3 regions of the Listeria sp. ILCC792 genome follow, and region 2 is predicted to be linked to each of the others. Evidence: predicted binding sites of a transcription regulator. Region 2 holds the regulator's gene; each other region holds the start of a gene.

Region 1 (10,000 bases), on a different contig from region 2:
TAAAAATATTTCAAACTATAAAAAAATGATAGAAGACGAAATTGAGCTACTAGGTTACACAGATTTAAGATATTCACTTTTTGCAGGTAGAGACAATAATCGTGATGAGTTTCAATTAAGAATAGAATATCTAGATGATCATTTTGAAGTTTACATGACGGGCGAAAGAGCTTCTGTTTCTGGATCAAAAAAATACGATGAATTTTTTCAAGCGTATAAAGATTTTATGTATAGAATACAAAGTAGAGTGATAACAAATAGAAAAAGTGTTAGAAACAATGAACCTCCTGAATATCCTTCATTTTTATGGGATAAAAATATATAAAACAAAAGACCTCTTTGCTTCTAATGCAAAAAGGTCTTTTCATATTTCACTATTTTTAAATGCTAAATTTAAAATCACAGACTAAAATTTTAGTGTATCATGTTGTCTCCTACCATCATAATTCGCACCGAAAAACTTGCAACTGGTTTTAATTAACTCAAATGGGGTAAATTTAGAAATAGAGTCAGACCCAATTTCAATTACCCTCGAAAAAAGTGGACCTCCGGCCGAGTGTGGCAAAATAATCATCGTATGTGGATTCACCTCATAGATTTGTTTCTCTGCTTTCTTGTTTTCCATTTTCATACATCCCTTTCTCGTGATAGTCTTTTTTAATTATGTAAAGAAGTAGTTCACTTCAAAACACCAATGTTAAGGAGTTACTATTTTTTCGTAATTATAGCACAGAAAAAAACGGGAGTCAGTATATTTTGGGAAAGTAGAGTTTTGGAGCAGTACAATGATTTTTGAAGCCAAATTGTGAATTTTCGGAGTTGTTTTCGCCATATAGTAGTGAAAGGAGTGATTAGTCGTGGAAATGCGAGATTTTTCAAACTCATTAATGAATCAAGTTGGCATTTTAAAAGGAGAAAAAGAGTTAACAAACGTCTTTATTGAGTGCTACATGACAATGCTCCTAGATCAGAGGAAAGTAGAACAGTTGAAAAAAGAAGTCGATATTGCTCTCGATAAGAAGGACGAAAAAAGTTTTATAGAGCTTACAAATAAAATAAATGAAATTCAAAAGGAAATGCTAGCATTTCAGTGAATTTTATGAAAAACTAAGGTAAAGAAGAATTTGCCTTAGTTTTTTTATTGTAGCGCTTAAAATTTTATAAATGGACCTCAAAATAATACTAGACGAAGTTAGTATTTTTGGTTAAAATAAAACAAAACGTATGTTCGGTGGTGAGGCTATGAGTTTACAGTTTATATCTGGAAGGGCTGGAAGCGGAAAAACAACTTTTTTGATTGAGCAACTCAAAAAAAGAATGCTAGAAAATCCCAGTGAGAATCAAATTCTCATTGTGCCAGATCAAATGACATATCAAATGGAGCGATTTCTTTTTAAACAAACCGGATTTAAAGGAATGATGAATATTCAAGTTTACAGTTTCAGCCGAGTAGCGTGGCGAGTATTACAAGAAACTGGTGGACTTTCTCGAGTATTTTTGACCCATTCTGGTATGGAGATGCTTGTACGACAAGTTGTGCAAGAAGAAGCTGGTGAGTTGAGGCTGTTTGGTAAAGCTTCTTCTAAAAGAGGGTTTTACAAAGAATTAACTAGTTTGTTCCAAGAATTAAAGCAATACGAAGTAGAATTAGCTGAGCTAAAGCAACAGTCTGAAGAAGCAAATGATTTTGCGATGCGCGAAAAACTAGCAGATATTTCATTAATTTATGAGCGTTATCAAGAAAAATTATTCGGAAAATTTCTTGAAAATGAAGATTATTTACGTTTGTTAAATGAAAAAATGGACAAAAGTCCATATGCCCAAAATGCCTCTATCTATTTTGATGGCTTCGACTCTTTTTCAAAACAGGAAATTTCAGTGATTTCAAAATTTATGGAAGTTGCTAACCAAGTGCAAATTACTTTGACTACAAGTAAGGAAGCTGTCGCTGGACAATTAAATGATTTTGATATGTTTGAATTGACCCGAGAGTCCTTATTACAAATCAGAGAAGCAGCTAATAATTTAGGAATACATGAAAAATCACTTGTGTTTTTAAATACGAACAAGCGATTGCAACACCCAGATCTTACTCACCTTGAAGCAACTTGGGGACAAAGCAGGTCTGCAAAATATGAAGGAGAAATATCTGGAATCCGCCTTCATCAAGCGAATAATAGACATTCTGAGCTAGAAGGAATTGCCCGTGAGGTGAAACGCTTAGTTCGCGAGGAAAACTATCATTTTTCTGATTGCGCCATACTGGTTCGCAATATGGCTGATTATGAAGAAACCATTTCTTCCGTATTTCGCGCCCATAAGCTACCGTATTTTTGGGATAAAAAACGTTCTATGGCAAAACATCCTTTGATTGAGTTTATTCGTTCTAGTTTAGATGCACTAAAACTAAATTGGCAGTATGAAACGCTTTTTCAGACAGTTCGAACAGAGTTTTTCTTTCCAATTGAGAAAGATATTAGTATCTACCGGAAAAAAGTAGATTTATTTGAGAACTATTTATTAGAGAATGGTATTTTTAATCGCGGACGTTTTATGAAAAGCGATAAATGGACATATCGGCGAATTCGCGGCCTTGAAACGAATGTGCAGACGCAAACGGACGCTGAACTCGAAATCGAAGAACAAATCAATGAAGTCCGTAACCTTATTCAAATTCCACTTCTTTTTCTTGAAGATAAATTGCATTCAGCTAAGACAGGAAAAGAATATGCAGAAAGTCTATTTGCTTATTTAGAAAAGCTAAATGTGGCTGAACGTATTGAATTATGGCGTGCTCGTGCAGACGAGGAAGGACTACTTGAACTATCTCGTGAGCATGAACAAGCTTGGCATGCCGTTATCAATCTCCTCGATGAATTTGTGGAATTATTAGGAGATACCGTAATTTCGCTGGATGATTTTATTGAAATTATTCAGACAGGACTTGAGTCGATGGAGTTTTCATTGCTTCCACCTTCTCTTGATCAATTCGTTGTCACGGATATGGAACATGCTCGTTTGTTAGAAGAAAAGATTGTTTTTGCAATAGGTCTTAATGATGGTGTGTTTCCGAAGAAAGTGGGCGATAAAGGCATTATCTCAGACGAAGAACGCGAAACCATGACAAATGATGGAATTGCTTTAAAACCAAGAAGCTATCAATCACTTATTCAAGAAGAGTTCATAGCTTATCGTGTATTTACAGCTGCAAGTGACCGGCTGTATTTAAGCTATCCAATTGCTGATTCAGAAGGGAAATTGCTTTCAGCTTCTAACTATGTACGTAAGATAAAAACGGTGTTTCCAACTTTAAATGAAGAGCTATATTTAAGTGATCCATCACTTTTATCAGAAAAAGAGCAAATGGAGTATATTGCGGGTGAGATGGATGCGCTAGGTTTTCTTACCGCTCAACTACAAATGTATAAGCAAGGATATAAGATTGCGCCAATCTGGTGGGATGTTTATAACATTTTTATTAAGAGTAAAAATAAACTAGCTTTACAAGTGCTTGCAAGTTTAAACTATCATAACGATACAACTAGATTGACCGAGGAGACAGCTACAGAATTGTTCGGTGATAAAATTCATGCCAGTGTTTCTCGTATGGAAAAATTTTTCAGTTGTGAGTTTCAACATTTTGCTCAGTATGGCTTGAAGCTTGAAGAAAGAAAAACATATCAATTACAAGCTGTTGATATGGGGGAAATCTTCCATGGGGCGATGGAGTGGATATCCGCTCAGCTAAAAGAACGCGGCATTGATTGGGGAGCTCTATCTGAAAATGATTGTTTGACTCTAGCTAATCAAGCGATGACTTATTTAGCGCCGAAACTGCAACATGAAATACTTCTTAGTACAAAAAGAATGGCGTATATTCAATATAAGTTGCTTCACATTATTTTACGTGCAACTAATGTGCTAAATGAACAAGCGAAACAAAGTACATTTCGTCCGCTTGGTTTAGAGGTTGATTTCGGTATTGGAAAAAGTATTCCCGCAATGAAGATTCCGTTAAAAGGCGAGCGTGAATTGTTCTTGCAAGGGCGCATCGACCGAATTGATTACGCTAGTGCAGAGGAACGAAATTATCTCCGCATTATCGACTATAAATCTAGCGCACGAGATTTACAACTTCCCGAAATTTATTATGGTCTTGCGCTCCAAATGCTAACTTACTTAGATATAGTCGTGACAAATGCTAAGAAATTAGTAGGAAATGATGCTGACCCAGCAGGTGTTCTTTATTTTCATATGCACAATAAGCTTGTCAGTGCCGATAGTCCATTAGATGATGAAATACTCGAAAAAGAGCTTCAGAAAAGTTTTAAGATGAAAGGAATTGTTTTAGGCGATCCTCTTGCTGTAACGCTTATGGATAACTCAATTAAAGACGGGGGAGCCTCTTTAATTGTTCCTGCCGAAATTAAAAAAGATAACACGCTTAGCGCAAGGTCAAAAACAGCTTCTAAAGAGGACTTTGATTCTATGCGGCATTTTGTTCGCCACAAATATCAGGAGGCTGGAAACAAAATTTTAGATGGGGAAGTAACAATCAATCCGTATCATTTAAAAGAAACAACGCCGTGTAATTTTTGTCCGTTTCGCTCAGTATGTCAATTTGATCCAGGTTCACAAAGTGACAAGTATCGCTATTTGGCGTCAGAAAAACCAGAAGTAATTATTCAGAAAATGAGAGAAGAAGGAGGGGAGAGTCAATGAATCAACTACCTGCTAAGCCAGAAAATGCAACATGGACTGATGAGCAGTGGCAAGCGATTCATGCGAGAGGTCAGAATATTCTAGTTGCGGCAGCGGCCGGTTCGGGGAAAACAGCTGTGTTAGTAAATAGAATTATCGAACGGCTTCAAGATGAAGAAAATCCGTGCAATGTGGACGAGTTACTGGTCGTTACATTTACGAATGCTTCGGCAGCTGAAATGAAACATCGCGTCGGACAAGCATTAGAGAATGCCCTGGTGCAAAAACCGGATTCACTACACTTGAAGAAACAACTGGCACTTTTAAATAATGCATCGATTCAAACACTCCATTCCTTTTGTTTAGATTTAATTCGCAAATATTATTATATTGCAAGTGTCGACCCGGATTTTAGGTTGATGGACAGCATTGAAAGTATGATGTTGCGAGATGAAGTTATAGATAAGTTACTAGAGGAAGAATATGCAAAGCCAAATAATGAAGCTTTTTTCCATCTCGTGGATAGTCTGACAGACGATCGGTCAGACCGAAATTTAACAGAAGTGGTTTCGAAGCTATATGACTTTTCGAGAGCGAATCCAAATCCAGAAAAGTGGTTAAAACAGCTCGTTGATTTTTATGAAACTAAGGATTTGCAAGGGATAAAGGATCTACCATTTTATGATGAAATCATGAATCAGATTCAATTGTCCATTCAACAAGCACTAGGTGCGCTTCAGCAAGGAATGAATATTGCCAAAATGGTCGATGGTCCAGAAAGCTACATAACAAATTTTACAGAAGATATCGCTGAGGTAGAAACGTTGACTGGACTTCTTGACGATGACTGGAACAAACTGCGCGAAGGTTTTTCTCAAGTCGTTTTCGGTCGTTTGAAGCCGCTTAAAAATAAAGAGGAAGTAGATGAACAGTTAGTAAAGCAAGCAAAAAAAGCTAGAGATCGTGCTAAGAAATATATTCAAGATGCAGCGACAGATTGGTTTAAACGTGAAGAACGAGCATATTTAAGCGATTTAGAAAATATGAAGCCAGATGTTGCCACGCTTATTCAACTTGTTCAAAATTTCTCCGAACAGTTTTTTCGGGAAAAAGAAAGAAAAGGTGTGCTCGATTTTAATGACCTAGAGCATCTAGCGCTTGCCATTTTATCAGAAAACGATTCGCCCTCATTTGTAGCAAAAGAGCTCCAAAGTCGCTATCATGAAGTGTTGATTGACGAATATCAAGATACTAATCTAGTACAAGAAACTATTTTGCAATATGTGACTTATTCGGGCGAAGCGGATGGGAATTTATTTATGGTAGGCGATGTGAAGCAATCTATATACCGCTTCCGTCTTGCTGAACCTACACTGTTTATGTGGAAATATGAAAATTACCGACTAGACGGAAAAGATACTGGTTTACGTATTGATTTAGCCAAAAATTTTAGAAGTCGAGCAGAAGTTCTAAATGCGACTAACTTTATTTTTAAACAAATTATGGATAAAGAAGTCGGCGAAATTGCATATGATTCGGCAGCAGAACTTGTTCTTGGTGCTAGTTTCGAAGAACATAATAATACTGAAACAGAACTGATGGTAGTAGACATGAAGAAAAAGTCGCTCGATACAGAAGAGGGCTTATCAAAGGACGAATTACAAAAAAATCAGCTTGAAGCGAGAGCTATTGCCCAGAAAGTCAAAAAGATGATAGATGAAAAATATCCTGTTTTTGATAAATCAATGAAGCAATTTCGACCAATTCGCTACCAAGATGTTGTCATCTTATCAAGAGCGATGACTAGTGCGCCTGACATCGAGGAGGCTATGAGAGAGCAAGATATTCCTTTCTATGCATCTAGCCAACGTGGTTATTTTGAAGCGGTTGAAGTGGCCGTCATGATTTCGGTGCTTAAAATTATCGATAACCCTTATCAGGATATTCCGCTTGCCTCGGTTTTACGCTCACCGATTATCGGATTATCAGAAGAAGAGCTTGCCTCTGTCAGACTGGTTAACAATCGCAGCTATTTTTTCGATGCATTAGAAGAATATGCCAAACAACCAAACCAAACAGCAGAAAAAATAAGCTCTTTTTTAGAAAAACTAGTAAAATGGCGAGAACTTTCCATTCGTGAGAATCTAACAACGCTTATTTGGCAGATTTATGAAGAAACCGGCTTTTTTGAGTTTGTAGGTGGACTTCCAGGTGGCAAAGTGCGGCAAGCCAATTTACAAGCGCTATATGAGCGGGCGGGACAATACGAAAAGACAGCATTTCGTGGCTTATTTCGATTTGTTCGTTTCGTAGAACGTTTAGAACTGCGTGGCGATGATTTTGGTACAGCGAAGGTATTAGGCGAAAAAGAAGATGTTGTTCGTATGATGACCATTCATTCAAGCAAAGGCTTGGAATTTCCAGTTGTTATTCTAGCGGGAGTAGGACGCAAATTTAATATGCGTGATATTAATAGTAAAGTATTGCTTGATAAAGACTTTGGTTTTGCATCAAGTTATACGGACGTTCAGAAACGAATTACTTATCCGACAATCATGCAACAAGTTTTCCGTAAGAAAAAAATAAATGAAATGATTGCAGAAGAAATGCGCGTTCTATATGTCGCTATGACGAGAGCAGAAGAAAAATTAATTATTGTTGGGACGATTCCGGAATGGGAAGAAACATTAGAAAACGCGTTTCAAGTAGCGGAAATGACCGACTGGGTCTTGCCGCCGAGCATTAGAGTGCAGGCAAGAACTTATCTCGACTGGATACTTCAGACGCTAATTCGGCATCCTGATTTTGCGGAGCAGGTTAATAAAACAGCAGGCGTAACATTGCCAACAGATATGAAATTGTGTGTTACGATTATTGAGAAGGAAACTTTGACAGATGATTTTGTGAATGAACAAGCCCAGCCCTATTTGCGCTCATTAGAAACGCTTGAAGAAGTCCCGCTTTCTGGCGGAGCAGAAGGGCAAATTGCTGAGATTTTTTCCTTCAAATATGAGAAGCAAGCAGCAACTGAAATTCGCTCTAAACAGTCGGTTACAGAATTAAAAAGGCAGTTTCAAATTCAAGATAGTTTTAGTGATGACCGCTTTTTGAAAACGTTAAAACAAGCTTCGCTTAAGCGCCCCAAATTTATGCAGGAAAATAAATTAAGCAGTACGGAAATTGGGACGGCAATGCATACTGTCATGCAGGCGATATCGTTTGAAGCGATACCTGATGAGGCAGAATTAGATCAACTTTTAGATGAGATGGTGGCAGAGTACAAATTAACAGAAACAGAGAGTAGAGCAATTCGTAGGCAACAAATCCTTTCTTTTTTTCAAACAGCACTTGGTAAAAAAATGGTTGAAGGGGTGGATCAATTAGCTAAGGAGGTTCCATTTGTGTATCAGCTTCCTGCTAATCGGGTGTCTGAAGGTGCAGACGACGCGGACACCATTTTAATCCAAGGTGTAGTAGACTGTATGTTAATAGAGGATGATGGGATTATTTTGATTGATTTTAAGACGGATCGTACCGAGGGGAAATATGCGTCTAAGGAGCAAATGGAGAAAACCATGCATAGCCGTTATCATACGCAATTGGAATTGTACCGGGAGGCTGTACAAGCTATCACAGGCTTGCCGGTGAAGCAAGCCTCACTGTACTTCTTTGATTCGGGAGAAATACTGGATTTTTGAGGACTATAAGCGTTCATGCTATGATAGAACATATAATAAAAGAGGAGAGGGATTTTTATGTGGGGATATTTACATTTAATATCGTGGGCGGCTATTTTTGTACTGACAATTGCGGCGTTTATTGCATATCCAAAGTCAGAAAAAAGCTTTACGATACTTGCGATGATTAATCGTGTTTTCTACTTGCTTGTTATTTTTAGTGGGATTATGATGATTCAATATAGTGTAGAGAAAGGTTGGCTCATTGCGATTTTTAAAATTTTAATGGGACTTCTTACAATTGGTGTGATTGAAATGTTGCTTAGCTATCGAAAAAAACAAAAGCCGACAGGAATGTTTTTTATATTGTTTTTTGTGGCTGTCATTGTAACGGTTTCTCTTGGGTTTTACCTATCAGGTGGAGCGCCTTTATTTAATTAAAAAAGGACTAATGGAGCTCCCTAAAAGAGTTTTCATCAGTCCAGCAGTTTATAAGATATTTTCTTCTAAATAAACGGCAATACCGTCTTCTTCGTTGGAAAGTGTGATGGTGTTGGCTACGTTTTTTGCAGATGGGACAGCGTTTCCCATCGCAACGCCAACGCCAGCATAGTCCAACATTTGTAAATCATTTGATTCATCGCCAAAAGCAATGATGTCTTTTTGAGAGATGCCAAGTGATTTTGCTGCTTTTTGGATTCCAACGGCTTTATGAATGCCGTATTTTACGATTTCAACAGCTGGCCAGCTCGCACCCCAAGTGTGATGAGAAATAACATCAGCCAATTGTTCATCAAGATGTTTGCTCATTAAAGCCAGTTCTTCATTTTTTCCAAAGAAAAGTAGTGAAGTTGCGTTGGCGTTAATTGCATTTCGTATATTTCCGATGATCATGTTGTTGACGCCTAAATGAAAGGTGTCGGGCACAGTGTCATCGCTACGCTCTAAAAAAACGCTATCTTGAACTTCAGCAGCAATATTAGCAAGGGGTAGTTGATAAGAGTAATCAAGTATATCTCTTACGATATTTAAGTCGATTGCTTCGTGGTAACCATCATGGAAATTGACGTCGAGTGGGTGATGCAAAACAGCACCGTTAAAATTAACAATAGGTGTTGTAAGTTCTAGTTCGCTATAATAGAAGCTGCTTAAACGGTAAGGGCGACCAGTTGCAATCATTACTTCGTGGCCAAGGTTACGTGCTGATTCAAGAGCTACCTTTGTTCGTTTCGAGATAGTTTGGTCATCTTTTAAAGTTGTGCCATCTAAATCAAGTACAATTAATTTTTTATCCATAGTTAGCTCCTTTTAATTAAGTTGGATATTTTTTGTTAGCATAATCTACTATCATGATAGACTGTAAAAGAATCTTTGTAAATGAAAGAACATTAATAATTGGTAAGAAAAACAAATAGAAATGAGGCCGTGCAATTGATTCAAGTATTTCATGAAAAAATAAAAGATATTCCAGTTTTACATATTGTTGGCGAAAAATATAGTGCAGAAAAGATTCGAACTGTAGTATTTTATCATGGATTTCAGTCCCAAAAAGAGCTGTACCTTCAGTATGGCTATTTTTTAGCTGAAAAAGGGATTCGAGTGATTTTGCCAGATGCGAAATT
Region 2 (10,000 bases):
TCCTTTTTGATGAGCTTGGCGCGGGAACGGACCCGCAAGAAGGGGCGGCGCTTGCAATTGCTATTTTAGATGAGGTCGCGAAACGCGGGGCGAGTGTCGTGGCGACAACGCATTATCCAGAATTAAAAGCCTACGGGTACAATCGTGCTTTTGCGACAAATGCATCGGTTGAATTTAATGTGGAAACGCTAAGTCCGACATATAAATTGCTAATTGGTATTCCGGGGCGAAGCAATGCGTTTGAAATTTCGCGCCGTTTAGGGCTTAACAATGCTGTTATTGAAGGAGCTAGGGCGCTTGTTGATACGGAAAGTGCCGATTTAAACGAGATGATTTCGAGCTTGGAAGAAAAACGCAATTTGGCCGAAAAAGAATACGAGGAAGCGGCGGAACTTGCAGGGGATGCCGAAAAACTTTTAAAGGATTTACAAAAGGAAATTCAAACGTATTATGCGCAAAAAGAGAAGTTACTCGAACGCGCGAATGAAAAGGCAAGTGAAGTTGTGGAAGCGGCGGAATTGGAGGCGGAGTCAATCATTCGGGAGTTGCGCGAACTGCAACTTCGCGGGGCATCAGGCGTCAAGGAACATGAGTTGATTGATGCAAAATCGCGTCTAGCGGGCGCAAAACCGAAAACCATTCAAAAAAATGTTGTTCATCCTGTCAAAAAAGTGGCACATAAATATCAGGAAGGTGACGCCGTTCGGGTGCTCTCTTTAGGTCAAAAAGGCGTGCTTTTAGACAAAGTGAGCGAAAAAGAATGGAACGTCCAAATTGGGATTATTAAAATGAAAATAAAAGAAACTGATTTGGAATACATTCAGCCTGAAAAGCCGAAAAAACAACGCGTAATTACAAATGTTCGAAATACGGAACCAGTGCGCGCAGAACTTGATCTCCGCGGCATGCGTTATGAAGACGCACTTTTTGAAGTCGATAAATATATTGATGAAGCGCTACTTGCTGGCTATCCGCGTGTGGCGATTATTCACGGAAAAGGAACTGGCGCGCTTAGAACGGGCGTCACGGAGTTTTTGAAAAACCACCGCATGGTAAAAAGTATTCGTTTTGGCGATGCAGCTGAAGGCGGAAATGGCATCACAATTGCTGAATTGAAGTAGTGAGCAAAAAGATGGCTCTATGCGTCTAGCTGGTGCTATACTAAGTATACAAATTGTGTTAGGAGTTGAAACAAGCATGGCTAATATACTTGAAATTACCGATGCAAATTTTGAACAAGAAACAAAAGAAGGTTTAGTGCTTACAGATTTCTGGGCAACGTGGTGTGGTCCTTGCCGCATGGTTGCGCCAGTTTTAGAAGAAATTGCGAATGAACGTGGCGAAAGCTTAAAAATCGTCAAAATGGACGTAGATGAAAATCAAGAAACACCAAGCAAATTTGGCGTTATGAGTATCCCAACTCTGCTTATTAAAAAAGATGGCGAAGTAGTGGATACAATCATTGGCTATCGTCCAAAAGAAGAGCTCGACGAAGTCATTAATAAATATGTATAATGCTACCAAATTATGGTAAAATAAAGACATCGCAAATTTTTGCGATGTCTTTTGTATGATGATAAGGAGTTGATCAAATGGTATCCGCACACTTGCAAAATAAATTAGCACTTCTACCTGATCAGCCAGGTTGTTACTTAATGAAAGATAAGCAAGGCACCATCATTTATGTGGGGAAAGCCAAGATACTTAAAAATCGTGTGCGTTCTTACTTTACTGGCGCCCACGACATTAAAACGCAGCGTTTAGTCCAAGAAATAGAGGATTTTGAATATATTGTAACGAGCTCGGACGTGGAGGCGCTCCTCCTCGAGATTAACTTGATTAAAAAGCATGATCCGCGCTTTAATATTCGTTTAAAAGATGATAAAACCTATCCTTTTATTAAAATTACGAATGAAAGGCACCCGCGTCTGATTATCACAAGACAAGTCAAAAGAGACAAAGGGAAGTACTTCGGACCGTATCCGAATGTATACGCCGCAAATGAAGTGAAAAAAATATTAGACAGGCTGTATCCACTTCGCAAATGCACTACCTTGCCGAACAAAGTCTGTTTATATTACCATCTAGGCCAGTGTTTGGCGCCGTGCGTTTTTGAAGTGGACCAATCCACCTATAAAAAAATGTCGGACGAAATCGTCAGCTTCTTAAACGGCGGGTACAAAGATGTCAAAAAGGAATTGATTGTCAAAATGGATGCGGCCGCAACCGATATGCAGTTCGAAAAGGCAGCCGAATTCCGCGACCAAATTACGGCGATTGAAACGACAATGGAAAAACAAAAAATGACGATGAACGATTTTGTTGACCGTGACGTATTTGGTTACGCCATTGATAAAGGCTGGATGTGCGTCCAAGTTTTCTTCATTCGCCAAGGAAAGCTCATCGAACGCGATGTGTCACAATTCCCGTTTTATACAGAAGCTGAAGAAGATTTCTTGACGTTCATCGGCCAGTTTTATCAAAAAGCAAACCATATTCCGCCTAAAGAAATTTATTTGCCAGATGATATCGACCATGAAGCGGTGCAAGCTCTTTTACCAGATACGAAAATCATCGTACCGAAACGTGGGAATAAAAAAGACCTAGTGAAGCTAGCCTATAAAAACGCCAAAATTGCGCTCAATGAGAAATTTATGTTACTTGAGCGGAATGAAGAGCGAACAGTCGGTGCTGTTGAAAAACTGGGGGAACAAATGGGCATTCCAACACCTTCGCGCATTGAAGCTTTCGATAATTCCAACATTTATGGAACTGATCCAGTTTCTGCTATGGTCACCTTTTTGGACGGTAAGCCAAGTAAAAATGATTATCGTAAATATAAAATTAAGACGGTTGAAGGGCCAGATGATTACGCCACAATGCGTGAAGTTGTACGAAGACGCTACTGGCGCGTATTAAAAGAAGGCTTGCCATTACCCGACTTAATTTTAATCGACGGAGGAAAAGGCCAAATTGATAGCGCAAAAGATGTTTTAATCAATGAGTTAGGGCTTGATATTCCCGTTGCAGGACTTGCAAAAGATGATAAGCATCGCACGAGTCAGCTTCTGTTCGGGGATCCACTTGAAATCGTTCCGCTTGGAAGAAATAGCCAAGAATTTTACTTGTTGCAACGCATTCAAGATGAAGTCCACCGCTTTGCCATCACTTTTCATCGGCAACTGCGCAGTAAATCTGGCTTCCAGTCCATTTTAGATGGCATTCCTGGTGTCGGACCGGGACGTAAGAAGAAAATTTTAAGCCATTTTGGCTCCATGAAAAAAATTAAAGCGGCATCGGTTGAAGAACTTGCTGAAAGCGGTATTCCAAAACAAGTCGCAGAAGCCGTCTATCAAAAAGTCCGCGAAGTGAATGCAAAATTAGCTGAAAAAGAAGAATAGAGGGGAACGAAATGGGTCTAGTCGTTTTAAAATTTGGTGGAACTTCGGTAAGTTCCGTTGCTAAAATTCAAAAAACAGCAGAACAGGCAATCCGTGAATCTGAAAAAGGGCATCAAGTTATTGTCGTCGTATCTGCTATGGGAAAATCTACAGATAAGCTGGTGCAAATGGCAGAAGAAATCTCCAAAACGCCTAGCAAACGCGAAATGGATATGTTGCTTTCAACAGGCGAACAAGTGACGATTGCACTTCTTTCCATCGCGCTTCAAGAAATGGGGCAGGAGGCTGTTTCCTTTACAGGCTGGCAAGCGGGTATTGAAACCGAAGAAGTGTATAGTAACGCCCGAATTTTAGACATCGAAAGAGAAAAAATTACAGCGGCACTTCAGGCGGGCAAAATTGTCATTGTTGCGGGCTTCCAAGGCGTGACGCAAAGCGGAGAAATTACAACGCTTGGTCGCGGCGGCTCCGATACAACAGCGGTTGCCCTTGCAGCCGAATTTGCAGCCGAAAAATGTGCGATATGTACAGATGTGGACGGCGTATATACAACTGATCCGAGGTTTATTAAAAAAGCAAAAAAACTGGCGCAATTAACGTATGATGAAATGTTGGAGCTTGCGAATTTAGGGGCCGGCGTTTTACATCCGCGTTCTGTGGAATATGCGAAGAATTTTAAAATCCCGCTTGAAGTGCGTTTAAGCCATGGGGTGGAAAATGGGACGATGATTGAGGAGGAGATTTATGTGGAGAGTGCAAAAGTAGTTCGCGGCATCGCGTTTGAGGACCAAATTACGCGCGTGACGATTCATTGGAGCGAAAAAGAAAATATGCGTGTCTCAAAAGTGTTTTCGGAACTTGCGAAAAATAATATTGACGTGGACATTATTATTCAAGGCATTACGGGACTTGGCCATGGCAATCTTTCCTTCACAATTAAATCGGCGGCGCTCTTAAACACGCTTGCTGTTCTTGAAAATAAAAAAGCAGAAATTCAATATGAAAAACTTGAATCTGAACAACATTTAGCCAAAGTTTCCATTGTTGGTTCTGGTATGGTATCGAACCCTGGTGTGGCGGCGCGGATGTTTGAGGCGCTCACTGAAAATGACGTAGCAATCAAAATGATTAGCACGTCAGAGATTAAAGTTTCTACCGTCGTGCCAGATCGAAAAATGATTGAAGCAGCCCAAGTTTTGCATGATACCTTTGAATTAGAAGACTAGAAAGTGACTTTTTGTCGCACACCTTCAATCTATGGATTGAAGGTGTGTTTATTTTTGCTATAAAACGGTAGACTTTCCCAATTTAAAAACCCGCCTGAATGAGGCGGGTTAAAAGGTGTGTCTATTAACGAATATCACGGAATAAACCAATGACTTTCCCTAAAATCGATACTTGGTTTAAAATAATGGGTTCCATAGTGTCATTTTCGGGTTGTAAGCGGAAATGATTCGCTTCTTTAAAGAAACGTTTACAAGTTGCTTCGTCTTCGTCTGTCATTGCAACTACAATTTCTCCGTTTGTTGCATTACTTTGTTTTCGAACAATAACTTTGTCTCCGTCTAAGATGCCGGCATTAATCATGCTTTCACCATCAATTTCTAACATAAAAATATCTTTTTCACCGGCAGCCATGCTCTCAGGCAGCGGGAAGTATTCATCAATGTTTTCAATCGCAGTAATGGGCATTCCAGCCGTCACTTTCCCAATTAAGGGGATATTCACAACAGCAGGAGTAGGAACATCATCTTCCATCGACAAGATTTCAATGGCACGAGGTTTTGTCGGGTCACGTCTAATAAGTCCTTTTGTTTCCAAACGAGCAAGATGGCCATGGACAGTTGAACTTGAAGCTAAACCTACAGCTTCGCCAATTTCACGAACAGAGGGCGGATAGCCTTTGTCCTTAACTTCAGATTTTATAAATTCATATATATCTTGTTGTCGCTTTGATAATTTCATGGTTTTCACCCCGTTATTTTAATTAGTTGTTACCAATAGTATAGCAAATGTTTTTTGGATATGCAAACAAAGGTTCGATTTTTTTGTTGACAAAAACGAACGAACGTTCTATAATAATAAAAAAAGCGAACATATATTCCGTTGGAGGGGATTAAGATGACTTTGAAATTATTTTGGGATAAATACTATATTGCGATTATCTTTGTTGTTGCTTCTGTACTTATGGGATTAACATTACTATTTTATGCGAGTGCAACAAATGAAAATAAATATTCAACGATTGACGTAGCATCTGGAGATTCATTATGGGTTCTTGCGAATGAACATGCCGAAAAAGCGAACATGGATAAAATGACTTTTATTAAGTGGGTTGAAAAAGAAAATCATTTAAATAACAGCACATTAAAAGCGGGAGATGAAATTGTTATTCCGATTAAGAAAAATGAGATGAACCGCGACTCAACAATTCAATTAGCAAATGAGTAATTTTGTACAGTAATACGTTTTAAATAAAGGGTACGAACTAAAAATATATTCAGCAGCAATCGGTCGCAACGAACTGGTTTTACATTTTATGCTATAATAAAAGAAACACATTGATGAATAGGATGAAATTTATGTTGGAAAAAGCTAAAATTAATCGAATTAATGAACTTTCTCGTAAGAAAAAATCAGAAGGCTTAACAGCTGATGAAAAAATAGAGCAAGAAGAATTGCGGAAAGAATATTTAAAATCATTTCGGACACATATGAAAGGAACCATTGAGAATACAACAATCTTAGATCCGAATGGAAAGGATATCACCCCTTCAAAGGTGAAACAAATGCGCAAAAAAAGAAAATAAATAGCTGAAATGAGCATAAATGAACAAACGAACAAAAAGTTTGATCATTTATGCTTTTTTGGTTGTGTAATTTAAGTTTTAGGAATAAAATGGAGGTAGTTAAAATTTTAAATTAAGAGAGGATGTTTCATTTGTTCGATAAAACTGATCAATTAGCGATTAACACGATTCGCACACTTTCAATGGATGCCATTCAAAAAGCAAATTCAGGTCATCCAGGTTTACCTATGGGTGCAGCACCTATGGCGTATACATTATGGTCTAAAGTTTTAAATGCTAATCCAGCAAATTCACGCTGGTTTAACCGTGACCGTTTCGTATTATCTGCTGGACATGGTTCTATGCTTTTATACAGTCTGCTTCATTTAAGTGGTTACAAATTAAGCCTCGATGATTTGAAAAACTTCCGTCAATGGGACAGCAAAACGCCTGGACACCCTGAATACCACCATACTGACGGTGTTGATGCTACTACAGGTCCACTTGGTCAAGGCATTGCGATGGCTGTTGGAATGGCTATGGCAGAACGTCATTTAGAAGCAATGTACAATCGTGATACGTTTAAAGTTGTAGATCATTATACATATGCGTTATGTGGCGATGGTGACTTAATGGAAGGTGTTTCTGCCGAAGCAGCGAGTCTTGCTGGTCATCAACAACTAGGTCGTCTTATTGTGCTGTATGATTCAAATGATATTTCCTTAGACGGCGATTTAGATAAGTCGTTCTCTGAAAGTGTGAAAGCTCGCTTTGAAAGCTACGGATGGGAACATTTACTTGTGAAAGACGGCAATGATACAGCTGAAATTTTAGCGGCCATTGAAAAAGCGAAACAAAATACATCGCAACCTACGATGATTGAAGTGAAAACTGTAATCGGTTTTGGTGCTCCTAATGCCGGCACTAGTAAAGTTCACGGCGCTCCTCTAGGCGCTGACGGTGTGAAAGCAGCAAAAGCAGCTTATGGCTGGGATTACGAAGAAGATTTTTATGTGCCGAATGAAGTTTATGAACGCTTTGGTAGCACAATCGCGAGCCGCGGAGCACAAGCTGAAAAAGCATGGTCTGATATGTTTGTTGCTTACAAAGAAAAATATCCAGAGCTTGCGAAACAATTGGAGTATAGCTTAGATGGCAAATTGCCAGAAGGATTTTCCGATAAATTACCAAAATATGAAGTTGGCGATAAAGCTCTTGCAAGTCGGGCGACAAGCGGTGAAGCTATTAATGTGCTTGCTGAAACATTGCCGCAATTATTTGGTGGCTCAGCCGACTTAGCTGGTTCAAATAATACGACGATTAAAACAGATGGTGAATTTACAAAGGATACACCACAAGATCGCAATATTTGGTTTGGTGTTCGTGAATTTGCGATGGGAGCTGCTTTAAATGGTATGGCTCTTCATGAAGGCTTGAAGGTTTACGGCGGAACATTCTTCGTATTTTCGGATTATTTACGCGCATCCATTCGCCTTGCAGCTATCCAACATCTACCAGTAACCTACGTTTTAACTCATGATAGTATTGCTGTTGGGGAAGATGGACCGACGCATGAACCCGTTGAACAATTAGCGTCGCTACGTGCAATGCCAGGTTTATCGATTCTTCGCCCAGCTGACGGGAACGAAGTGAATGTGGCTTGGAAATTAGCCGTAGAATCAACTAACAAACCACATGCGTTAGTGTTAACACGCCAAGGGTTGCCTGTACTTCCAAATACGAGTGAAATTGCTGAAGAAGGCGTACGCAAAGGCGCTTACGTTCTGTCTAAAGCGAAAAAAGATGTGCCTGATGCGATTTTACTTGCAAGCGGATCTGAGGTGCACTTAGTTGTTCAAGCACAAGAAGAGCTAGCTAAAAAAGGCGTTGATGTTTCTGTCGTTTCAGTGCCATCATTTGACCTTTTTGAAACACAATCTGCTGACTATAAAGAAAGTGTCTTACCAAATGCTGTACGTAAACGTGTAGCCGTTGAAATGGGCGCGAGCTTTGGTTGGGAGAGATACACCGGGCTTGATGGCAAAGTCATTGGTATTGACAAATTTGGCGCTTCAGCACCAGGTGAAACGATTATTGAAAACTATGGTTTTACAGTCGAAAACATTGTAAAAACAGTCGAAAGTTTATAATTTTCAAGGCGGATATTCGTGATTTGAATGTCCGTCTTTTTCTTTTGTAAAAAAGAGTTGTTTGTGAGGCGTAAATCAAGTACAATAAAGAAGGTATATTCGTTCAAGGAGGAGAAAGAAACTATGTGGATTTACATTCTTGTTGGTCTTGTATGCTTACTTGCAGGACTAGCTGGTGGCTTCTTTATCGCAAGACGCTACATGATGAGCTATTTGAAAAACAACCCGCCTATCAATGAGCAAATGCTCCAAATGATGATGGCGCAAATGGGACAAAAGCCGTCTCAAAAGAAAATCAATCAAATGATGAGCGCGATGAATAAACAAACAGAAAAAGAAACAGGGAAGAAGAAAAAATAATTTTCTGTTAGCGAATTTCATTTTTTGAGAATATAAAGATCGTCCTTTTGTTTAAAAGGGCGTTTTTATATGGGAAAAGGAGGAGAGAATATGGAACAGGCGAAGGCAGCATTAATTTTAGAGCGCAGTTTGTACCGGCTGGAATCAGAAGTAGAGCAAACTTTATCGGGCTATGTGACACCATTTTTAGGGGATAATTCGGGGAATCGGCTGAAAATTGGTTATGCGTTGCTATTTTCGACGCGGTTTCAGCATGACGCGAGGAAGAATGGTGTGATTCGGCTACTTTTAGATGAGGAGCTGGAACATGGTGCGGAAGCGAAGGTGCTTGCTCTTTTGGGGCGGCAGTTTGTGGTGGAAAATGCGGCGGATGAAGGGAGAATGGTACTTGCACAGCAAGCGATGGATCTCGTTTTCATTCCAGAGGATTTATCCGGGTGTTCACTTCGTGAGCTGCATCGACTTGCGCTTGATTTACAGCTATTTGTTGTGGCGGAAAAGCTATATGACGAAAAATTTTGAAAAAAGGTGTTGTAATTTTTTTCAAGATATTGTAAAATGTAAGCGTTGCATAAAAAAATTTAAAGGAGGTATGCGAGATGCGTAAATATGTAGGAAAATCATTATTGCTTAAAATTTCATTATTTGTGTCGCTCCGTACCGATTCTTTAAGTATAAAGGGGATTTATTGACCTCTCGCATGCTTTGCTTTGTGCGCGGAAAATAGACGGCAAATAATACTTTTTAAGTAATAATGGGCAGAAGTGATGTCCATTATTTTTTGTTGTCTAAAAAGGGAAAAGGAGGGGTTGCCATGTGAAGATTTTTAAGGATTTAAGCTGGTTTTTTAAAGAACGAAAAAAGCAGTATACTTTTGGGGTTTCGATTTTATTCATCATTGCGCTTTTGCAGCTTATACCGCCGTTTGTCATAGGGAAAGTTGTTGATGCGATAGCGGATTCGACTTTGACAAAAGAGACGTTAATAAAATGGATTGTGATTTTGATTGTTGTTGCGGTTTTGACTTATCTCGGACGTTACGTTTGGCGCTTGATGATTTTTGGTTCGGATAATAAATTGCAACGAACTTTGCGTTTACGGTTATTTGAACATTTGACGAAGATGTCACCGTTTTTCTTTCAGAGGTACCGGACTGGCGATTTAATGGCGCATGCGACAAACGACATTGCAGCCGTTCAACAAGTTGCTGGCATTGGGGTGCTGACACTTGCCGATTCATTTTTAACAGGTAGCACGGTTATTTTAATGATGGCGATTAGTATTGATTGGCGGTTGACGC
Region 3 (10,000 bases), on a different contig from region 2:
GAGAAGGAAAAAGGAATTATCGGTCAGGAAATTCGAATGTATGACGATGATGCTGACTTTCGCGCTTATTTCGGCGTAATTGAAAATATGTATAAAGAGCATCCAGTTAAAATTGACATTGCGGGAACGGTTGAATCCATCGCGGAAATCGACAAAGATTTGCTATATCTTTGCTACCACACGTTTTATCATCCAAGCAATATGGTGTTATTTGTTGTCGGACAACTTGAGCCAGAGGAAATGATGGCAGACATTCGTAAAAATCAAAGTGAAAAATCGTTTGCTCCGCCAGCTGAAATAAAACGTTCTTTCCCGAACGAACAAAAACAAGTGGCTATGAAGCATAGAAATGTATCATTTCCTGTGCAAGTAGCGAAAGTTTTAGTGGGCGTGAAAGAGGATATCGGGTTATTGCGTGGTTTTGAAGCAGTTAAACATGAAATGACGGCGGATATTGCGCTAGAAATTTTATTTGGAACAACATCAGAAAACTATTTAAACCTTTACAATGCGGGCGTCATTGATGACACATTTGGGTTTGATTATTCGCTACAAGACAGCTTTTCGTTTGTGATTATTGGTGGGGATGCCGAGGACCCTGATGCACAGTCAAAAGCGATTCAAGACGCTATTTTTAAAAGCGCCAAAGAAGGTGTATCAGCAGAAACGATAGAACTTGTTAAGCGTAAAAAAATCGGGCAATTTTTGAGATCGCTTAATTCACCTGAATTTATTGCCAATCAGTTTAGTCAATATATTTTAGAAGATGCCTCATTATTTGATATTCCAGAAGCACTTGAAGCGGTGACTAAATCGGACATTGATTCTTTTATCCAATCTCTGGCTGATGAGGATAAAATTACAACTTTCACCCTTTTACCTGAACAAAATTAAAGAAAAGTATAAAATCTCAAGTTTTTATGAGCAAACTCAACGAAAAAATGGTATTATAAACGAAGTCATGCTATTATGAATTTAATAGGTTTTCAGGGAGTTTTAAAATGGATAAAACATATAAATATGCTTTTATAACTGGAGCAAGTGGTGAAATTGGACAAGCAATTGCGAGGCGTCTTGCAAAGGATGGTTTCCATCTTTATTTGCATTATCACAAGAATTTCGAAAGTATTAAAGAAATTATGGCTGAATTTGCTAATTCGCAAGTCGATATTTTTCCAATCCAAGCTGATTTTAGAAATCCTGAAAGTTTAATAAACATTGTGGACTCCATTTTTCAACTTGATGTTTTTGTTCATGCTGCTGGGGAATCTGAATATACACTTTTTATGGATAGTTCAGATGCATCATTGAAACATCTTTATCAAATACATGTTGAAATGCCGCTCCGCTTAGTTCGCACTTTTTTACCCAAAATACAAAAGAGCGAGTGTGGCAAAATTCTTTTTATAAGTTCTATTTGGGGAGAAGTTGGAGCAGCAATGGAAGTTGTATACTCAACAATGAAAGGTGCACAGCTTGCTTTTGTAAAAGCGTTAAGCAAAGAAATAGCGTATACTGGAACGACCGTCAATGCGATTACACCAGGCGCTGTAGATACGACGATGCTAGAGCGTTTTTCTGAAAGTGAAAAGGCTGACTTAAAGCAGGAAATTCCGTTAGGACGACTTGCTACACCTGTTGATGTTGCAAATGCCGCTTCTTATTTGCTGAGTGATGAAAATAATTATATTACTGGACAGACTCTGGGTGTTAATGGTGGCTGGAACATGTGATAGATAAATTAAGATTTAATATGGTAGGTGTTTTATATTGACTGATTTAGGCGACAAACTGAAAGCTGCACGTCGAGAAAAAGGACTCAGTTTGGATGATTTACAGCAAATTACTAAAATTCAAAAAAGATATTTAGTTGCAATTGAAGAGGGCAACTATTCGGTTATGCCTGGTAAATTTTATACGCGTGCTTTTATTAAACAATATGCGGAAGCAGTCGATTTAGACAGCGCAGAATTATTTACTGAATTCGAATCGGAAGTTCCTTATTCGCAACAAGAAGTGGTGAACCAAGAGCAAAGTAGGGCACAAAAAAAGGCGGCGCCACTTACAACGCATTCTGTTGGCGGGTCTGCTTCAACGCGAAATCGTTTTTTTGATATTTTACCAAAAGTGCTTATTGCGCTCTTTATCCTGTTTATTCTCTTTATTATTTGGTATTTTGTTTTTGCCAATAAATCAAATGATGATCAGGTGACTTCGACGAACGATAATCAAACGGTTAAAGTTCAGGACGATACCGGTTCTTCGACAAAAAAATCAACTAATAGTGATGATGAGGCGAAGAAAAAAGAAGAAGAGCAAAAAGCTGCTGATGCTAAGAAGAAAGAAGAAGAAGCGAAAAAAGAGGAAGACAAACAAGTTACGATTACAAAAGGTGAAACACAAGGTAATGCAACAACGTATACAGTCGCAAATGCGGATAAGCTAACGATTGAATTATCAGCATCTGGTGGCGATAGCTGGGTAGGCGTTTCTACAGAAGCAGGCGCTAACATTTATAACGGTATTTTAAAAGACGGGGAAAAGAGTGAAGCCATTGATGGTGGTGAAAACAAAACCATTTCGATTGTTGTTGGTAATGCCCCTGTAACTACTGTTAAAATAAACGGCGAAACGCTCGAACTTGCACCAACGCTAGTGAAGCAAGTATTAACTGTGACACTTCAAGACAATAGTGATGACAGTACAAATAGTTCAACGACATCTAATTAGTAACATAAAAGAGGTATAGGTGATTGCTTGCCTATACTTTCTTTATGAATAATAGTAAAAGATGGGAGATGGAAGAATGAATTTACCTAATAAACTCACGGTGGCACGTATTATTTTAATTCCGATTTTTGTCATTATTTGTGTTGTGCCATTTTCATGGGGAAATGTTGAATGGTTGGATTCTACAATTCCTGTAACAAGTTTAATTGCGACAATCATTTTTGTTGTTGCGGCACTAACGGATTGGTTTGATGGGCACCTAGCTCGGAAATACAATCTCATTACCAATTTTGGTAAATTTGCGGATCCAATGGCGGACAAACTACTTGTTACAGCGGCATTCATCATTTTGGTCGAAATGAATATCGCGCCAGCTTGGATTGTCATTTTAATTATTAGCCGTGAACTTGCCGTAACAGGCTTGCGTTTACTTCTTGTTGAGGGAGGCGAAGTGCTTGCTGCTGGGCAACTTGGAAAAATAAAAACATTTACACAGATGATTGCAATTCCGTTAATGTTTTTAGACAATTTCCCATTTGCTTGGACGGGAATTCGCGTCGATATGATTTTCCTATATGTCTGCGCATTTTTCGCAGTTTGGTCGGGAATCGACTATTTTTATAAAAATCGTGGAGTTTTCAAAGGCTCTATGTAACAAACAGAAATACTTCAGCCAAGCAATTTTTGGAGGAAGTATTTTGTTTTTTCTCGTTAAATTAAAAGGGGTGTGGATATGGTACGTGCAGAAATCATTGCGGTCGGAACAGAAATTTTAATGGGTCAAATTGTAAACTCAAACGCCGCTTTTTTATCCAAAGAGTTAGCGAATGTTGGCATTTTTGTTTATCATCATACGGTGGTAGGAGATAATCCTGAGCGCCTTCATGAAGTCATTACGATTGCTGAGAAGCGGAGTGACCTCCTTATTTTTACTGGCGGCTTAGGGCCAACGCAAGACGATTTGACGAAACAAGTTTTAGCGAGTCATCTTCATAAAAATTTGGTGGAGGATGCGTTTCATCTAGATAAAATAACGAACTACTTTGCCGCAAGCAAGCGGGCGATGACGGAAAACAATAAATTGCAGGCGCTAGTCATTGAAGGTTCCACTGTCTTACAAAATGACTTTGGGTTTGCAGCGGGCATGTTTTTCGAGTTGGAAAACAAAAATTATATGCTCCTGCCTGGACCTCCGTCAGAAATGAAGCCAATGTTTCAGCAGTATGCGAAACCGCTCCTCAAAAGTTCACTAGGGGAAGCAGTTCATTTAGAGTCGAAAATAATGCATTTTTTCGGTATCGGCGAGTCAAAACTAGCTGCTGATTTACATGATTTAATTGAGAAGCAGACGAACCCGACTATCGCAACATATGCAACGGATAATGAAGTTGAAATTCGAATTACAGCTTCAGCCGCAACAAAAGAAGAAGCGAATAAATTACTTTTCGAAACGGAGCAGGAAATTTTAAAACGAGATGGTGAATTTTTATATGGTTACGGTGAGGCGTCCCTTGCAGATGTAGTCATTTCGAAGTTGTTAAAAGAAAAAATAACGATTTCTGCGGCCGAAAGTTTAACGGCAGGGCTTTTTCAAGCTGAATTAGGAGCTACAACAGGTATATCGGATATTTTTAAAGGCGGTATGGTGACGTATAGCACTGAAATGAAAAAGGATGTTCTTGGTGTTTCAGAAAATATTATTGCTGAACACGGCGTAGTAAGTTCAGAATGTGCGAAAGCGATGGCTGAAAATATACGCAAGCTGTGTGATGCAAAAATGGGAATTAGTTTTACTGGCGTAGCTGGACCAGGTGAATTAGATGGACACTTACCAGGAACAGTTTTTATTGGCCTTAGTGTTGCAGGCTTCAAAACGGAAACATATTCTTTTGTTTTTGGGCGAGATCGGAATCATAATCGAAATCGTGCGGTAAAACAAGGATTTCAAATTATTAATCACTTTTTAACGGAAAAGATGGGTTTTTGATTAAGGCGAAAAGGCTGTGAAGTACTGTGAAAAGTAAGAAACGGCGCTGAAAAAAGAGTTGGACGAACAGCTATAGCACGCGTTATAATACTTGTGTGAGAATGTTAAAAAGCGATTTTTAAAAAATGCGAATAAATGTTCGCTTTTTGCTTGATTCTTAATTTGAAATAAGGTATAGTTACTTTAGGAATTTAAATTAAGAGGATTTCAAATTGAGAAATATGACTAAGAGAGATATATAGAGGAGGCAATAACGTGAACGATCGTCAAGCTGCTTTAGACCAAGCTTTAAAATCCATTGAAAAACAATTTGGTAAAGGTTCTATTATGAAATTAGGTGAACATAGTGACCAAAATATTTCCACTGTTTCAAGCGGCTCATTAGCTCTTGATATTGCTTTAGGCGTCGGTGGGTATCCTAGAGGAAGAATTATTGAAACTTACGGGCCAGAAAGTTCTGGTAAAACGACCGTTGCCCTTCATGCCATTGCTGAAGTGCAAAAACAAGGTGGAACAGCTGCCTTTATTGATGCTGAACATGCTTTAGATCCAACATATGCGAAAAATTTAGGTGTCAATATCGATGAATTATTGCTTTCACAACCAGATACAGGTGAACAAGCGCTTGAAATTGCAGAAGCACTTGTAAGAAGTGGCGCAGTAGATATGTTAGTTATTGACTCCGTTGCTGCATTAGTTCCACGCGCGGAAATTGAAGGGGAAATGGGGGACGCCCATGTAGGTCTTCAAGCTCGTTTGATGTCGCAAGCTTTGCGTAAATTATCAGGTGTTATTAATAAATCCAAAACCATTGCGATTTTCATCAACCAGATTCGTGAAAAAGTTGGTGTAATGTTTGGTAATCCAGAAACAACGCCAGGTGGACGTGCATTGAAATTCTATTCGACAATTCGTTTAGAAGTTCGTCGCGCTGAACAGTTGAAACAAGGAACCGAAGTGATTGGGAATAAAACGAAAATTAAAGTCGTTAAAAACAAGGTGGCACCACCATTCCGAGTGGCTGAAGTAGATATCATGTACGGGGAAGGAATTTCTCGTGAAGGTGAACTTGTTGATATGGCTTCTGAAGTAGATGTAATCAATAAGAGCGGTTCATGGTACTCCTACAATGAGGAACGTATTGGTCAAGGTCGTGAAAACGCGAAACAATTCTTAAAAGAGCATCCAGAAATTCGGGATGAAATTTCAACGCGTGTTCGTGCGGAGTATGGCATTGACGCGAGTTCAGAACAAGCTAATACACCAGATGCAGATGAAGAATTTAGTCTTTTAGAAGACGAATAAAATAAAAGTAAAGCCTAGTTTATAGTTGAATATAAACTAGGCTTTTTGTATAAAACAGGCGAAAAGGTATTTTTTCTCGTATTATTCTGCCCTTTCCTTGACAATACGTATATTCAAATATAAAATTAGATTGTATATTTTACATTTGCTAAAGAGTGATGATGGAAAATAAAACTGCTTTTTAGTAAAGTTGGAGTCTATCCAGCTAATGATAGAAAATACACTTTGTGCCAATCATTTTTGGCCACCGACATAATGATAACGAAAACTGAATAGCGAAGGAGGTGTAAGGATGAGCGTAGTAGTCGCAATCATCTCCGGTTTGCTTTTCTTAATCGTCGGTTTGGTTGTCGGCTCACTTATTTATAAAGCTAGTTCTGAAAAGAAACTGGTTGCTGCTCGTGGAACAGCTGAATTAATCGTTGAAGATGCTAAAAAAGAGGCGGAAACAACGAAAAAAGAAGCGTTGCTAGAAGCAAAAGAAGAGAGCCATAGAGTACGTACTGAAATCGAAAATGAACTTCGTGGGCGAAGAGGAGAGTTACAGAAACAAGAAAATCGCTTATTGCAAAGGGAGGAAAACCTCGACCGTAAAGATACTTCTTTAAGTAAAAGAGAAGGTACACTCGAGAAAAAAGAGGAGAATATCAGTAAACGACAACAACATATTGAAGAGAAGGAAAGCAAAATTGATGAGATGATTCAAAAAGAGCAAGATGAGCTCGAACGCATTTCCGCACTCACTAAAGAAGAAGCGAAAAAAGTCATCCTTAACCAAGTAGAAGAGGAGCTTTCTCATGATACAGCTATCATGGTGAAGGAATCTGAAAGCAAGGCGAAGGAAGAAGCGGACAAAAAAGCGAAAAACATTTTATCACTTGCCATTCAACGATGTGCGGCAGATCATGTTGCTGAAACGACAGTATCTGTTGTAACACTTCCAAACGATGAAATGAAAGGTCGAATTATTGGTCGTGAAGGACGAAATATCCGTACGCTTGAAACGCTAACTGGTATTGATTTAATTATCGATGATACGCCAGAAGCTGTAATTTTATCAGGTTTTGATCCGGTTCGCCGTGAAATTGCGCGAATTGCACTGGAAAAATTAGTTCAAGATGGACGAATTCACCCGGCACGTATTGAAGAAATGGTCGACAAAGCACGTAAAGAAGTGGATGAGCACATCCGTGAAGTTGGGGAACAAGCTACTTTCGAAATTGGGATTCATTCGATTCACCCAGACTTAATTAAAATTTTAGGTCGTTTGCGTTACCGTACAAGTTACGGACAAAATGTTTTAAATCATTCACTGGAAGTTGCTAAACTGGCTGGAATTTTAGCTGGGGAGCTTGGTGAAGATGTGACACTGGCAAAACGCGCTGGCTTACTTCATGATATTGGGAAAGCAATTGACCATGAGATTGAAGGTAGTCACGTTGAAATTGGTGTCGAATTAGCGACGAAATACAAAGAAAATGATGTTGTCATTAACAGTATTGCTTCCCATCACGGGGATACTGAGCCGACATCTGTCATTGCTGTTTTAGTTGCTGCTGCGGATGCGCTTTCTGCTGCTAGACCTGGCGCGCGTAGTGAAACACTTGAAAATTACATCCGTCGTTTAGAAAAACTGGAAGAAATTTCGGAATCTTACGAGGGTGTTGAAAAATCGTATGCCATTCAAGCTGGACGTGAAGTTCGGATTATGGTTGAGCCAGACGAAATTGATGATTTAGCATCATATCGCCTAGCTAGAGATATTCGCAAACGTATTGAAGAAGAACTTGATTATCCGGGACACATTAAAGTAACGGTGATTCGGGAAACAAGAGCGGTTGAATACGCGAAATAAAGAAGAGCACTCGGAGAAATCTGGGTGCTTTTCTTTTGCCTATAAACTTGCATGGCTAGATTGAATACGTTAGAATTTTAATGAAGGAGTGAGCGGATTATGGCGGGGCATTCAAAATGGAAGAATATTCAAGGAAGAAAAAATGCGCAGGATTCAAAACGGGCGAAGGTTTTTCAGAAGCTTGCCAAGGAAATTTATGTGGCGGCGAAAAGTGGAGCTGATCCCGCATTAAATCCTGCACTCAGACTTGTTATGGATAAGGCGAAAGCGGCGAATATGCCAAATGATAATATGGAACGCGCAATTCAAAAGGCGGCTGGCAATCAGGCGGGGGAAAACTATGACGAAATTTCCTACGAAGGGTATGGTCCAGGTGGTGTGGCTGTTTTGGTGCATGCGCTTACGGATAATAAAAACCGTACGGGGACGAATGTGCGCGTTGCTTTCAATAAAAATGGCGGCAGTTTAGGGGAAACGGGTAGTGTGGCTTATATGTTTAATCGGAAAGGCTACTTAGTTGTGCTGCGGGAAAATTTAGACCTCAGTGAAGATGAATTCATGCTACTTGCGATTGAGGCGGGCGCTGAAGATATTATTACGAGTGATGAAGCGTTTGAAGTCTTTACGGCGCCAGCGGATTTTACGGTGGTGAAAGATGAGTTGGAGCAGGCAGACTTAAAATTTGAAGCGGCAGAACTTACGATGCAACCTACGCTTTATCAGGAAGTTCCAGAAAATAAGCGCGCTGAATTTGACAAGATGATTAGCATTTTAGAAGACGATGATGATGTGCAAGAAGTTTATACAAACGCGAATAACGACTAAACGAGAGAGGTGCCGACAAAATGTGGCGCCTTTTTTAGGAGGGAAAACCATGCAAATTAGTGATATTATGGGGCGGCAAAAAGCTTATTTTGATGAGGGGCATACGAAGCGTTTTCTACACCGAAAAACAACGCTTGAAAATTTGGCGATGCTATTGAAAGAAAACGAAAAACTGTTTTTGGAAGCACTCGAAAAGGACTTGGGGAAGAGCAATTCTGAGGCATACATGACAGAGATTGGGATTATTTATGAAGAGATTTCTTTTGCTTTAAAGCATTTGAAAAAATGGATGCGTGTCGAGAAAGTGAAGACGAGCTTGACGCATGTTGGTTCCAAGGGATTTATTCAACGTGAGCCGTACGGCACGGTGCTTGTAGTCGCCCCGTGGAATTACCCGTACCAATTAGCGCTCGCACCACTGATTGGGGCCATTGCAGCTGGGAATACGGTGATTTTAAAACCATCGGAACTCGCACCTCATACAGCACAAGTGCTGATGCACGTTTTATCGCGCTTTCGTGAAGAAATCATTGCGGTTGTAAATGGTGGCGTGGACGTGACGACGGAATTGCTGGATCAAAAAATGGACTATATTTTCTTTACGGGTTCGACGCACGTTGGGAAAATTGTGATGCAAAAAGCGGCGAATCATTTGACTCCTGTCACGCTTGAACTTGGTGGAAAGAGTCCGCTTGTTGTGATGAACGATGCAAATATGAAGCTGGCTGCAAAACGCATTGCTTTCGGAAAATGGGTGAATGCTGGGCAAACGTGCATTGCCCCGGATTATGTTTTAGTTCAGGACGACATTTATGATGAATTTAAAGCGGAGCTTCGAGAAGCGATAACGGAACTTTACGGTGGAAACCCTCTGATGAATGAAGCATACGGAAGGATTGTAAACGAGGCGCATTTTAAACGGCTTCAAAGCTATGTGCCAGATGCATTCGTCGATGAAGCGAATTTGAAAATGGCGCCGTACCTTTTGGAAGCGCCAGATTTGGATAGTCCTGTGATGCGGGAGGAAATTTTTGGTCCGATTTTGCCACTCATTCGTTTTGCGGAGACAGAAGATGCGATTCGGTTTATTCGTGAGCGTCCTAAGCCGCTTGCGCTTTATCTTTTTACTGCAAGTCGAAAAATCGAGCGGAAGTTTCTTTTTAAAACATCTTCTGGTGGTGTGTGCATTAATGATACGCTGATGCACATTGCTACGCCTTATTTGCCGTTTGGTGGTGTGGGTGATAGCGGCACGGGGAACTATCACGGGGAAGCCAGTTTTCGGACGTTTTCGCACG

The links. Region 2 encodes LexA, which represses DNA repair genes until DNA is damaged. Its sites were predicted from a motif close to CGAACATATGTTCG; they were not measured.
Region 1: addB (helicase-exonuclease AddAB subunit AddB) is a predicted target of LexA. The motif match lies at 1,218-1,231, and genes of this name have one in related genera.
Region 3: recA (recombinase RecA) is a predicted target of LexA. The motif match lies at 4,846-4,859, and genes of this name have one in related genera.

What each region holds. Positions count from the first base shown of each region.
Region 1 is NZ_FYBO01000002.1:330,683-340,682, reverse strand. It holds gene CFS60_RS04285 (Imm59 family immunity protein) at 1-325, shown strand, start outside; gene CFS60_RS04280 (competence protein ComK) at 407-625, opposite strand; gene CFS60_RS04275 (IDEAL domain-containing protein) at 858-1,094, shown strand; gene addB (helicase-exonuclease AddAB subunit AddB) at 1,243-4,722, shown strand; gene addA (helicase-exonuclease AddAB subunit AddA) at 4,719-8,399, shown strand; gene CFS60_RS04260 (YisL family protein) at 8,457-8,819, shown strand; gene CFS60_RS04255 (Cof-type HAD-IIB family hydrolase) at 8,868-9,674, opposite strand; gene yjfP (esterase) at 9,810-10,000, shown strand, end outside.
Region 2 is NZ_FYBO01000001.1:273,347-283,346, forward strand. It holds gene CFS60_RS01340 (endonuclease MutS2) at 1-1,121, shown strand, start outside; gene trxA (thioredoxin) at 1,198-1,515, shown strand; gene uvrC (excinuclease ABC subunit UvrC) at 1,593-3,401, shown strand; gene CFS60_RS01355 (aspartate kinase) at 3,413-4,627, shown strand; gene lexA (transcriptional repressor LexA) at 4,752-5,366, opposite strand; gene yneA (cell division suppressor protein YneA) at 5,523-5,852, shown strand; gene CFS60_RS01370 (DUF896 domain-containing protein) at 5,984-6,211, shown strand; gene tkt (transketolase) at 6,343-8,340, shown strand; gene CFS60_RS01380 (YneF family protein) at 8,464-8,700, shown strand; gene CFS60_RS01385 (hypothetical protein) at 8,791-9,222, shown strand; gene CFS60_RS01390 (ABC transporter ATP-binding protein) at 9,517-10,000, shown strand, end outside.
Region 3 is NZ_FYBO01000011.1:26,524-36,523, reverse strand. It holds gene yfmH (EF-P 5-aminopentanol modification-associated protein YfmH) at 1-894, shown strand, start outside; gene ymfI (elongation factor P 5-aminopentanone reductase) at 1,002-1,733, shown strand; gene CFS60_RS11130 (RodZ family helix-turn-helix domain-containing protein) at 1,771-2,730, shown strand; gene pgsA (CDP-diacylglycerol--glycerol-3-phosphate 3-phosphatidyltransferase) at 2,807-3,385, shown strand; gene CFS60_RS11120 (competence/damage-inducible protein A) at 3,464-4,717, shown strand; gene recA (recombinase RecA) at 4,973-6,022, shown strand; gene rny (ribonuclease Y) at 6,315-7,877, shown strand; gene CFS60_RS11105 (YebC/PmpR family DNA-binding transcriptional regulator) at 7,977-8,702, shown strand; gene CFS60_RS11100 (aldehyde dehydrogenase) at 8,752-10,000, shown strand, end outside.